Regions from separate parts of the Arthrobacter sp. TMS2-4 genome, predicted to be linked through region 1. Evidence: riboswitches for the same ligand, from Rfam matches in the RefSeq annotation. Region 1 holds a riboswitch; each other region holds the start of a gene.
What was found. Region 1 has a riboswitch for cyclic di-AMP ahead of ACX80F_RS16340 (LysM peptidoglycan-binding domain-containing protein). Riboswitches for the same ligand answer to the same signal wherever they lie in the genome.
Positions count from the first base shown of each region.

Region 2: linked by a shared signal. The riboswitch ahead of ACX80F_RS15760 (C40 family peptidase) and the one ahead of ACX80F_RS16340 (LysM peptidoglycan-binding domain-containing protein) in region 1 are both predicted to bind cyclic di-AMP.
Region 3: linked by a shared signal. The riboswitch ahead of ACX80F_RS11380 (NlpC/P60 family protein) and the one ahead of ACX80F_RS16340 (LysM peptidoglycan-binding domain-containing protein) in region 1 are both predicted to bind cyclic di-AMP.

Region 1 covers NZ_JBTNDI010000021.1:8,220-11,485, reverse strand. The annotation lists partial or broken gene ACX80F_RS16350 (IS481 family transposase) at 1-821, shown strand, start outside; gene ACX80F_RS16345 (metal-sensitive transcriptional regulator) at 818-1,237, opposite strand; cyclic di-AMP (ydaO/yuaA leader) riboswitch at 1,559-1,781, shown strand; gene ACX80F_RS16340 (LysM peptidoglycan-binding domain-containing protein) at 1,784-2,695, shown strand; gene ACX80F_RS16335 (TetR/AcrR family transcriptional regulator) at 2,846-3,266, opposite strand, start outside.
Region 2 covers NZ_JBTNDI010000017.1:30,944-34,209, reverse strand. The annotation lists gene ACX80F_RS15765 (TetR/AcrR family transcriptional regulator) at 1-424, shown strand, start outside; gene ACX80F_RS15760 (C40 family peptidase) at 574-1,521, opposite strand; cyclic di-AMP (ydaO/yuaA leader) riboswitch at 1,528-1,695, opposite strand; gene ACX80F_RS15755 (metal-sensitive transcriptional regulator) at 2,031-2,351, shown strand; gene ACX80F_RS15750 (heavy-metal-associated domain-containing protein) at 2,441-2,656, shown strand; gene ACX80F_RS15745 (heavy metal translocating P-type ATPase) at 2,922-3,266, shown strand, end outside.
Region 3 covers NZ_JBTNDI010000008.1:21,633-24,898, forward strand. The annotation lists gene serC (phosphoserine transaminase) at 1-583, opposite strand, end outside; gene ACX80F_RS11375 (metal-dependent transcriptional regulator) at 834-1,532, shown strand; cyclic di-AMP (ydaO/yuaA leader) riboswitch at 1,663-1,830, shown strand; gene ACX80F_RS11380 (NlpC/P60 family protein) at 1,836-2,807, shown strand; gene ACX80F_RS11385 (HNH endonuclease) at 3,019-3,266, shown strand, end outside.

The DNA of each region.
Region 1 (3,266 bases):
CCGGTCCTCACGCCCGCACCACACCCCCCACGAGAACCCCGCCAGCCCTGGTGCGGAAGGTTGTGCATCTGCGGTGGAAGAAACGCCTCGGACCCGTCGGGATCGGTGCTCGTCTCGGGATGCCGGCCTCGACCGTCCATGCGGTGCTGACCCGCTGCCGATTGAATCGGCTCCGCCATGTCGACGTCCGTACCGGGGAACTGGTCCGACGATACGAGCACGACAAACCCGGGGCGATGATCCACGTCGACGTGAAGAAGATCGGCAACATCCCGGATGGCGGCGGCCACCGCTATGTCGGACGGCAGCAAGGACGGAAGAACCGACAGTCGACACCGGGAACCGCGCGGAGCAAACACCGCAACGAACTCCTCGGCACGGCGTTCGTCCACACGGTCATCGACGACCACTCCCGCGTCGCCTATGCAGAGATCCATGGCGACGAGACCGCGATCACTGCGATCGGTGTCCTCCGACGGGCGATCTCGTGGTTCGAAGCCCGCGGAGTCGCCGTCGAGCGCGTGCTCTCCGACAACGGCTCCGCCTATCGCTCCCACGCCTGGCGGGATGCCTGCATCGAGCTCGGAATCAAGCCCAAGAAAACCCGCCCCTACCGGCCTCAGACGAACGGCAAGATCGAACGTTTCCACCGCACCCTCGCCGACGGCTGGGCATTCTCCCGCCACTACAACAGCGAATCAGCCCGCCGCGCAGCCCTGCCCGGATGGCTCCACGAATACAATCACCACCGGCCCCACACCGCCATCGGAGGAAAACCACCGATCACACGGTTAACCAACCTGCCTGGGCAGTACACCTAGCGCAGCAGTCTGCTGATCGCCTGGGTTGCTTCCTTGACCTTGGCGTCAATGACGTCCGAGGATCCGCTCGTCGCAGCTTCCTGAGCTGCGTCAACGACGCAGTGCTGCATGTGGTTCTCAAGCAATCCGAGGCTGACCGCGTGCATGGCGCTGTTGACCGCGGCGACCTGGGTAAGAATGTCGATGCAGTACTTGTCCTCGTCGACCATGCGGGCGATACCGCGCACCTGGCCCTCGATGCGCTTCAGGCGTCGCAGGTACGCATCCTTATCCGCTGCGTACCCGTGAGCTGTGCGCCCAATCGCTTTTTGATTCTGGCCGGTGTGGATCTCTGTGGCCTCACCGGCTGCTGCGGAGACCGCTTCGTGAGATGTTGCAGTGCTGGCATACGTTCCGGTTTCGGAGCTCACGGTCATTTCCTTTCACCACCAATCGATGCGATCCGGTTGTGCCGGCCCAAGATCGTTGGTGACTTCCCCTGCTGCGCCCCTCGCGCAGCAGCTTCCAGTATCGCTGCCGATTAGGTCCCTTGTCCCTATATCCGCGGCATATCCGCGGCGCTTTGTTGACCTTGGTAACCATCCGGTATCCGGCTCACGGCGTGTTGCGAAGACACGCCGCAGGCCGTTACCTGAACGTGACTTTGATACCACCCTGGGGTATTGTCATCGCATGTTCCCGGCACCCGTCGAGAACATTCTCCCGCGCAGAATGCCGAGCCCTGCCGCTGCATCCGGGACCCGTTCGTACAACCCATTAGGCAGGGACGGGGGAACCACGTTTCCACCGGGCCACCGCACTCACTGGTGCGATGACCCTCGGGGTTAAGTCGATCCGACAACCTAGGCACGACCTGCACGTTGCGTCCGCGACTGAAGGAATGCACAGGCTTGAACGACGGCCGGGTGAACTCCCATCCGAACCCGACAGCTCACCCCGCAGGCATGGGAGAGGCAATCACCATGTCACGTACGTCCATTCCGGCGCGCCACCGCGCCGTCGTCACCCACTCCATCGCCCTCGAAGGCCTGTCGCACTCCGCGAAGACCGGTGCAGTAGCACTGGGTAAGCCCGCCATCATCGCAGCAGCAACCGGAGGCCTCGTCTTCGCCGTCGGCGCCCCCGCACAGGCCGGCACCTACACCCAGGAAGCCACTGTGAGCGCTGTGGGCACCGTCGCCCAGGCACCCGTCGCAGCGCCTGCTGCAGCAGGCGTCCACACCGTCGTTGCCGGCGACACCCTCGGCGCCATCGCTGCCAAGCACAGCCTGAACCTCAACACGCTCCTGGCCCAGAACGGCCTGTCCTACGCATCGGTCATCTACCCCGGACAGCAGATCAAGCTCACCGCAGGAGCCAGCGCCGCCGTCAGCCCGGCCGCTGTCCCCGCAGCAGCACCAGCCAGCCAGGTCTTCTACGCAGCCCCCGCCCCCGTTGCAGCTCCTGTCGCGGCCCCCGTTGCGGCCCCCGTTGCCGCAGCACCGGCCGGCTTCCAGCTGACCTCTGCCTCTATCGCCCCGATCGCCCCGGCAGCCCCCGCGGCTCCTGCGGTCCCCGCCAGCGGCGTCGGCGCAGCGCTTGTCGCCTCGGCCTACGGCCAGCTCGGCTCCATCCAGGACTGCACCATCCTCGTCGAGCGGGCCCTGCGTTCCATCGGCAAGAACGTCGGAGACCTCGGTCCCATGCAGTTCTTCCAGTACGGCTCGGTCGTCTCGACCCCCGCCCCCGGTGACCTGGTCATCCGCCCCGGCCACATCGGCATCTACGTCGGCAACGGTGAGGTCATCAGCAGCGGCATGAACGGCGCGAACCTCACGATCAAGCACCCCCTGTCGGACCTCGCCGGTTCGTCCTTCGTGCGCGTCAATGGCTAACACAGATTCAGCGGACGCCCAGCGTCCGTAAGCTGAACAAGAGTGGCAGGTGCTCTGGACGGGGGCGCCTGCCACTTTTTGTTAACGCCCCTCCGCGGACCCTGCTCGGACACACCAACGAATCTCGCAGGACCGATGGTGGACAAGGCGTCAGTTTCTCGGATGGTCCAGGTCGTGTAAGTGGTCCGGGTGGCGGAGTAAGCCGTCGACGACGACGCCCACCAGAAGGCGTGCGGCTTCGGGGGAGCGCGCTATCGCTGCCGCGTTCACCGCATGCAGGGCGAATGACACCAGATCATCGACGGGGACATCGTTGCGCACGGATACCGTGCTGAGCTCATGACCATCTGCTGAAGCAGTGGCATCACTGATGACCTCGGCCAGGAACTCGTGCAGGTGCGCGTGGGCCCTGTCCGTATGGGGCCCGGCATGCAGATACCCCGGCGCACGATCCATGGACGACTGCTGCAGCATCAGCGCATAGGCCTCGAGTACCGCCCGGACCGTCGCAACCGGATCCGTGCCGTGTCCATCGTGCTCATCGTGCTGTCCAGTACCGGCAACATAGTGT
Region 2 (3,266 bases), on a different contig from region 1:
TGTGGAAGCGTTGCTCGCGGCGTGGCACGAGCGGCAGGTGAATCAGCATCTGGTTCATCTTGGTCAGATGCGCGTTCACGCGGAACGAAGTGGGAATCCGCTTCAGACGCTGAGGTCGGTACTTGAGGCGTACGCGGTGATGTTGCAGCAAGTACCCATGGCGGAGGCGCCCGCGTTCCTGCACCAAGGTGTACACGGCGCGCAGACGCAGGAGCATCTGCGCGACTTTCTGGAGGCCTTGATCAGGAGTGCCGTGAAAACGTGCGCGCAGGAGGCCGGAGGAGGTGTCCGCTCGGACATTGCGCCCCGGGAACTTGCCCTGTTCAGCCTGCACGCTGTGAATGCGGCCGCCGCCCTGCCCTCTGCCGATGCAGCCCGCAGTCTGGTCGGTGTGATCGTGGACGGCTTGGTAATACGTCCATAGGTTCGTCCATAGGTCCGCTTCCGGTGAGCGCTCACAAGGAGCGGCCAGCGGCGTGGGGTGTTTTGGGCAGAGAAAAAGCGGCAGGCACCCCCGTCCAGGGCACCTGCCGCCTTCTCAGTCTATGGAGACGGCGTTCAGGTCAGCGAGTATTAGCCGTTGACTCGCACGAAGGACGAGCCAGCCAGGTCAGACAGCGGGTGCTTGATGGTGAGGTTCGCACCGTTCATGCCGCTGCTGATGACTTCGCCGTTGCCGACGTAGATGCCGATGTGACCGGGGCGGATGACCAGGTCACCGGGGGCGGGCGTGGAGACGACCGTGCCGTACTGGTAGAACTGTGTCGGTCCGAGGTCCCCGACGTTCAGGCCGATCGAGCGCAGGGCCCGCTCGACGAGGATGGTGCAGTCCTGGATGGAGCCGAGCTGGCCGTAGGCCGAGGCGACCAGGGCCGCACCGACACCGCTTGCCGAGACATCGCCGGCGGGAGCCGCAGGGGCTGCCGGGGCGATCGGGGCAATATTGGACGAGAGCAGCTGGACACCGGCCGGTGCTGCGGCAGGGGCCGGAGCGGTGTAGGAAACCTGGGTTGCCGGTGCTGCGGCAGGGGCCGGAGCGGTGTAGGAAACCTGGGTTGCCGGTGCTGCGGCGGGCACAGCAGCAGGGCTCGCGGCGGCCGGGGCCCACGTCGAAGCAGCGGAAGCACCGGAAAGGGTGATCTGCTGGCCCGGGTAGATGACCGAGGCGTAGGACAGGCCGTTCTGCGCCAGGAGCGCGTTAAGGCTGATGCCATGCAGGGCGGCGATGCCACCCATGGTGTCACCCGCAACGACGGTGTGGACGCCGGCTGCTGCAGCGGGAGCCGCGGTAACAGGTGCTGCGGTGGCGGGAGCCTGAACGGTGGTGCCGGCTGCTTCCTGCGTGTAAGTTCCGGCCTGGGCGGGAGCTCCTACGGCGAAGACAATACCGCCGGTCGCAGCTGCGATGATGGCCGGCTTGCCCAGCGCTACAGCGCCGGTCTTCGCGGAATAGGACAGCCCTTCAAGGGCGATCGAGTGATTGACGGTGGCGCGGTGGCGCGCTGAAGTGATTCGTGACATGCGTCGGTTGCCTCTCCCATGCCTGCGGGGTGAGCTGTCGGGTTCGGATGGGAGTGCACCCGGCCGCTTCATCCCAAGGGACGGAAATAAAGCGACTTAACCCCAAGGACCACGCGTGGTGGCCCGTACATCTTGGGTCCCCCGTTCCTGCCATACGGATATGAACGGACGTATCCCCGGCAGCGGCAGGACTCGGCATTCTGCCCGGGAGTGTTCCAGCTGGTGCTGTGAACACTCGATGACAATACCCCCCGCTGGTATCAAATGTCACGTTGGGGTAACGAACGCAAGGGAAAGGCCGCATGCAACACGCCGCGCTGCATGGAAGCGGGGCCCGAGGCGAACTTCGCTTGAGCCCGCCATGTCAAGGGCGCACCCGCACTCCCGTAGCCTGAGGCACCTTTTCGGAGCCAAGCAGGGGATGATTAAGGCGTGAAGAAGATCTCACTTCACCCCTCTTGTTTATATACCCCCAAGGGGTATATATTTTTGTTGTCGAAAGGAACGACGTGACCACCGAAACCGAGGCTTCTGTTCAGCGGGGATACACCGCTGATAAGGACGCCTACCTCCGCAGGCTCAAGCGCATCGAGGGCCAGGTGCGCGGTATTGCCCGCATGGTCGATGAAGACAAATACTGCATCGACATCCTCACCCAGGTCGCGGCCATCAATAAGGCCCTCCACGCGGTGAGCATCGGCTTGCTCGAAGAGCACATTGCGCATTGCGTTGTCGGAGCAGCTCATGAATCCACCCAGTCCGGAGATTCCGCCGCCGTCGACGCGAAGGTCAAGGAAGCGACCGACGCGATCAGCCGACTGCTTCGTTGACGGTCCGCCGGCAGCCTTGCCGGCTCCGGGCAACCCTGCCGGGTGCCAGATCCCATTCCTCCCCGCTCTGCCGAGAAAGAGAACATCCCATGCAAACGACCATTAACATCACTGGTATGACCTGCGGCCACTGCGTCTCGTCGGTCATGGAGGAACTTTCCGGCGTGCCCGGGGTCGAGGGGGTCGATGTGCAGCTCAACGCCGGTGGGGTCTCCACAGCGACGATCACGGCCGACGTGGATCCCGATCCGGCAGTGCTGAGCAAAGCAGTAGAGACCGCCGGTTACACGGTCGTCGACAGCTGACCCTCACACCACCACAGCCTGCATCCCGAACGGGATCCCCACCGCGCCTGTGCAGGGCACAGTTCACTTCCGCGGAGGAGTCGGCACGAGGATTTTCGGGGCGCCATTACGGTACTGAACCCCTGGCACCGCCAGGCAAGCGGTAGGACAGGGCCAGCGAAGCAGTACTTCCCGACGTCGTCCAGCGGTGTCATCGAGCACCGCGCCTCACCAGAGGCACCTCACCCACAGCACGTCATCGAAGCCACGGCAAGGAACTAGACGCATGAGCACCGACACAGGCGTGGGCACCACTGCCGGACAGATCATCGATCTCGACATCGAGGGCATGACCTGCGCGTCCTGCGTAAGCCGGGTGGAACGTAAGCTCGGAAAAATCGAGGGTGTTCAGGCCTCGGTGAATCTCCCACTCGAGTCCGCGACCGTCACGGTACCCGAGGGCGTGAGCGTTTCGCAGATCATCGACACCGTCAACGCCATCGGCTACAAGGCGACCCTGCGCAGCGCTAGCCAACCGACTCGGCAGCCCGCTACCGAAGCCACGGCAACCCGCGTGGCCACCCCTGCAGGTCCTTCGTCTACTGGTGCCGGCGATGACACTGCCGGTGTA
Region 3 (3,266 bases), on a different contig from region 1:
GTGCGAAGTAGTACACGTCCGCCTGGGAGACGTCGACGTCGAGCCCGCCCGCTGCCGAGGTGGCATCGACGAGGACGAGCGCCCCGTCGTCGGCGCCCTCGACCCGCTGGACGGGTGCTGCCACGCCGGTGGAGGTCTCGTTCTGCGGCCAGGCGTAGACGTCGACCCCCGCCTCCGCCGTCGCGTCCGGTCGGGTTCCCGGCTCGCTCGTGAGAACACTGGAGGCGTCGAGGAACGGTGCCTTGGTCGTGGCGGACGCGAACTTGGAGCCGAACTCCCCGAAGGAGAGGTGCTGGGCCTTCCGCTCGACGAGCCCGAAGGTCGCGACATCCCAGAACGCCGTCGATCCGCCCACGCCCAGAACCACCTCGTACCCGTCGGGGGCGGTGAAGAAGCTACTGAGCCCCTCGCGGACGCGGCCCACGAGGTCACGGACCGGGGCCTGCCGGTGGGAGGTCCCGAGAAGGGAGGCGCCGGCGGCGACCAGGGCGTCGACCTGGCCGCTCCGGACCTTCGACGGACCCGCACCGAAGCGCCCGTCCGAGGGGAGGAGGTGTGCGGGAATGCGGGGCGATTCGCTCATGGGGGCTCCAGCTCTGGGGCGGCGGGGTATCGACCTCATTCTGCCCCAGCGGCTGACGGCCCTCCATTTGTTAACGCCGTCCGGGAGGCATGCCCCGGCCGACGGTCCCGACGTATCCAGGAATTGCCGGGCCCACGATGCCATGCGTTAACCTTGGGAGGCGTGGGGCGGAGCCGGGCTGATGGCCGCACCCCTCACCGGCGTGAGGCATCCAGCCGCGCACCCGCACCGCACCAAGGAGCTGAACCGCATGACGGACCTCATCGACACCACCGAGATGTACCTGCGGACCATCCTTGAGCTCGAGGAAGAGAACATCGTCGCGCTCCGTGCGCGCATCGCCGAGCGGCTGCGCCACTCCGGCCCCACCGTGTCCCAGACCATCGGCCGGATGGAACGCGACGGCCTCGTGGTCGTCTCCGGAGACCGGCACCTGGAGCTTACGGAGATCGGCCGACGCCGTGCCACCGGCGTCATGAGGAAGCATCGTCTCGCTGAGCGACTGCTGAGCGACGTGATCGGACTCGACTGGGCGTACGTGCACGACGAGGCATGCCGCTGGGAGCACGTCATGAGCGAGCGGGTGGAGCGCCGGCTGTACGAGCTCCTCGGCAAGCCCTCGGACTCCCCGTACGGTAACCCGATTCCGGGCCTGGCTGCGATCGGTGGCGTGGAGGCGGAGCAGTTCACTGACGGCGTCGTCACGCTGCTGTCCGCGATGGCCACCTATACCCCCGGCAGCCTGGTCACGCTCGCCCGCCTCGCAGAGCCCATCCAGGTGGATCCCGAACTCCTCACCCAGCTCGACGAGGGCGGACTGCGCCCGGGTGCACGACTCAGCCTCGAATCGGTGGGGGGCTACGTCTCGGTGCGCGTCCCCGGCGTCGAGGGGGCCCTCGAACTGCCGCCCGAGGTCGCCGCACACGTCTTCGTGTCACTCGAGGACTGACCGGAACACACGGGTCGTCACCAGAAACACACCATTTCGTGATCGGAATGTGACATACCTCGCGTCGTGCTGTAGCTTTCAACTCGTGCCGGACTCGCTACGAATCGGGCACTCTCCTGCGAATCGCCTAGCTCTGCCATCGCCGGGGGTCCGTCCGCACCATCGCATGGCAGAGGCGGGGGAACCAATTCTGGGTCTCTGACAAGAGATCCTCGGGGTTAAGTCGCTGTTTCCGCAGCGGCCGGGTGACTCCCATCCGAATCCGACAGCTCACCTCGCAGGCGTTGGGAGAGGCAATCCAACGTGTCCACATGCTCTTCACCGGGCCGCCACCGCGCGCCCCGAAACATCAGTCCGCTGTCCGGTCTGTCCGCCGCCGTCGCCTCCAACGCCGGATCCGTCGGCCGGCAGGCCGCCGTCATCGTCGCCGTATCGGGCCTGGTCCTGACCAGTGGGGTCGCTGCCAACGCCGCTGACGTCAAGCCGCAGCGGGATGTCAGGGTCTCCAACGTCTCATTGCCCTCCGCGCGGACCGCCGTCGTCGCCTCGAACACGACCGAGGTGTCCTTCGCCAGGACCCCGGTCAGGGTGAAGGCCAAGCCGGTCGTCGCCCCGAAGGCTCCGGTGCAGAAGGCTCCCGTCGTGGCAGCTCCGGTCGAGAAGGCACCCGTCGTCGAAGCCCCGGTTCCCGCAGCGCCCGTCGTCGCAGCACCCGTGGCCGAGGTCCCGGCGCCCGCCGTCGCAGCACCCGCGGTCGAGGTCCCGGCGCCCGCCGTCGCAGCACCCCCGGTCGTCGCCGCTCCCGCCGCTCCCGCCGCCGTCGCCGCTCCGGCGGTGGCAGCTCCGATCGCGGCGCCCGCCGCGCCCATCGCGCCGGCGCCCGTCGCGAAGACCCGCACGGCAACCGCCGTACCGGCGTCGACGCCCGCTCCCGCACCGTCCTCCGGCGTTGCGGCGACGATCGCCGCCGCGGCCAGGGGCCAGCTCGGCGTCGTGCAGGACTGCACCCGCCTGGCGAGCAACTCCCTCGCCGCAGCCGGGATCAACTTCCACGGCTGGCCGGCCGGCTACCTGTCCCTCGGCCGCACCGTGAGTGCCGGCGAAGCCATCCCCGGCGACCTGATCTACTATGCGGACGGCGGCATGGGCGCGGCCCACATCGCGGTCTACATCGGCGGCGGCCAGGCCGTCCACGGCGGATTCAACGGCAACACCACGGTCATCGCCCCGGCGGAGCTCGGCTCCGGCGGCGTGTACATCCGCGTGGGCGGCTGACCCCGAACGATCCCGCACAGGAGGACCGGCACGTTGTGCCGGTCCTCCTGTGCGTCGACCGCCGCGGGTGGCAGAAGGAGCAGCCCGTCGGCCCGGCGTTACGCGGACGGCCGGGTGCGGTTTACCCTTGCAGTGTCAATCCGAAGCTCTTCTCCCGATCCCCGGGATGGCAACCGGTTGCGGGGAACAGGTCAGCAATGGGGCACGTCGAATGCGCACTCTCGTTCTGAACGCAGGCTATGAACCGCTGGCGGTCGTCACCTTCCGCCGGGCGCTGGTCCTTGTGCTCACCGGGAAGGCGAGCGTCGTGGCGGAGGACGACGACCCGGTGGTCGGTCCTGCCGACGTCTTCGGGAGGCCGTCGGTGATCCTGCTCAACAGATACGTGAAGGTCCCCTATCGCCAGGACGTCGCTGCGACGCGGCGGGGCGTGCTGCGCCGTGACAACCACCTGTGCGC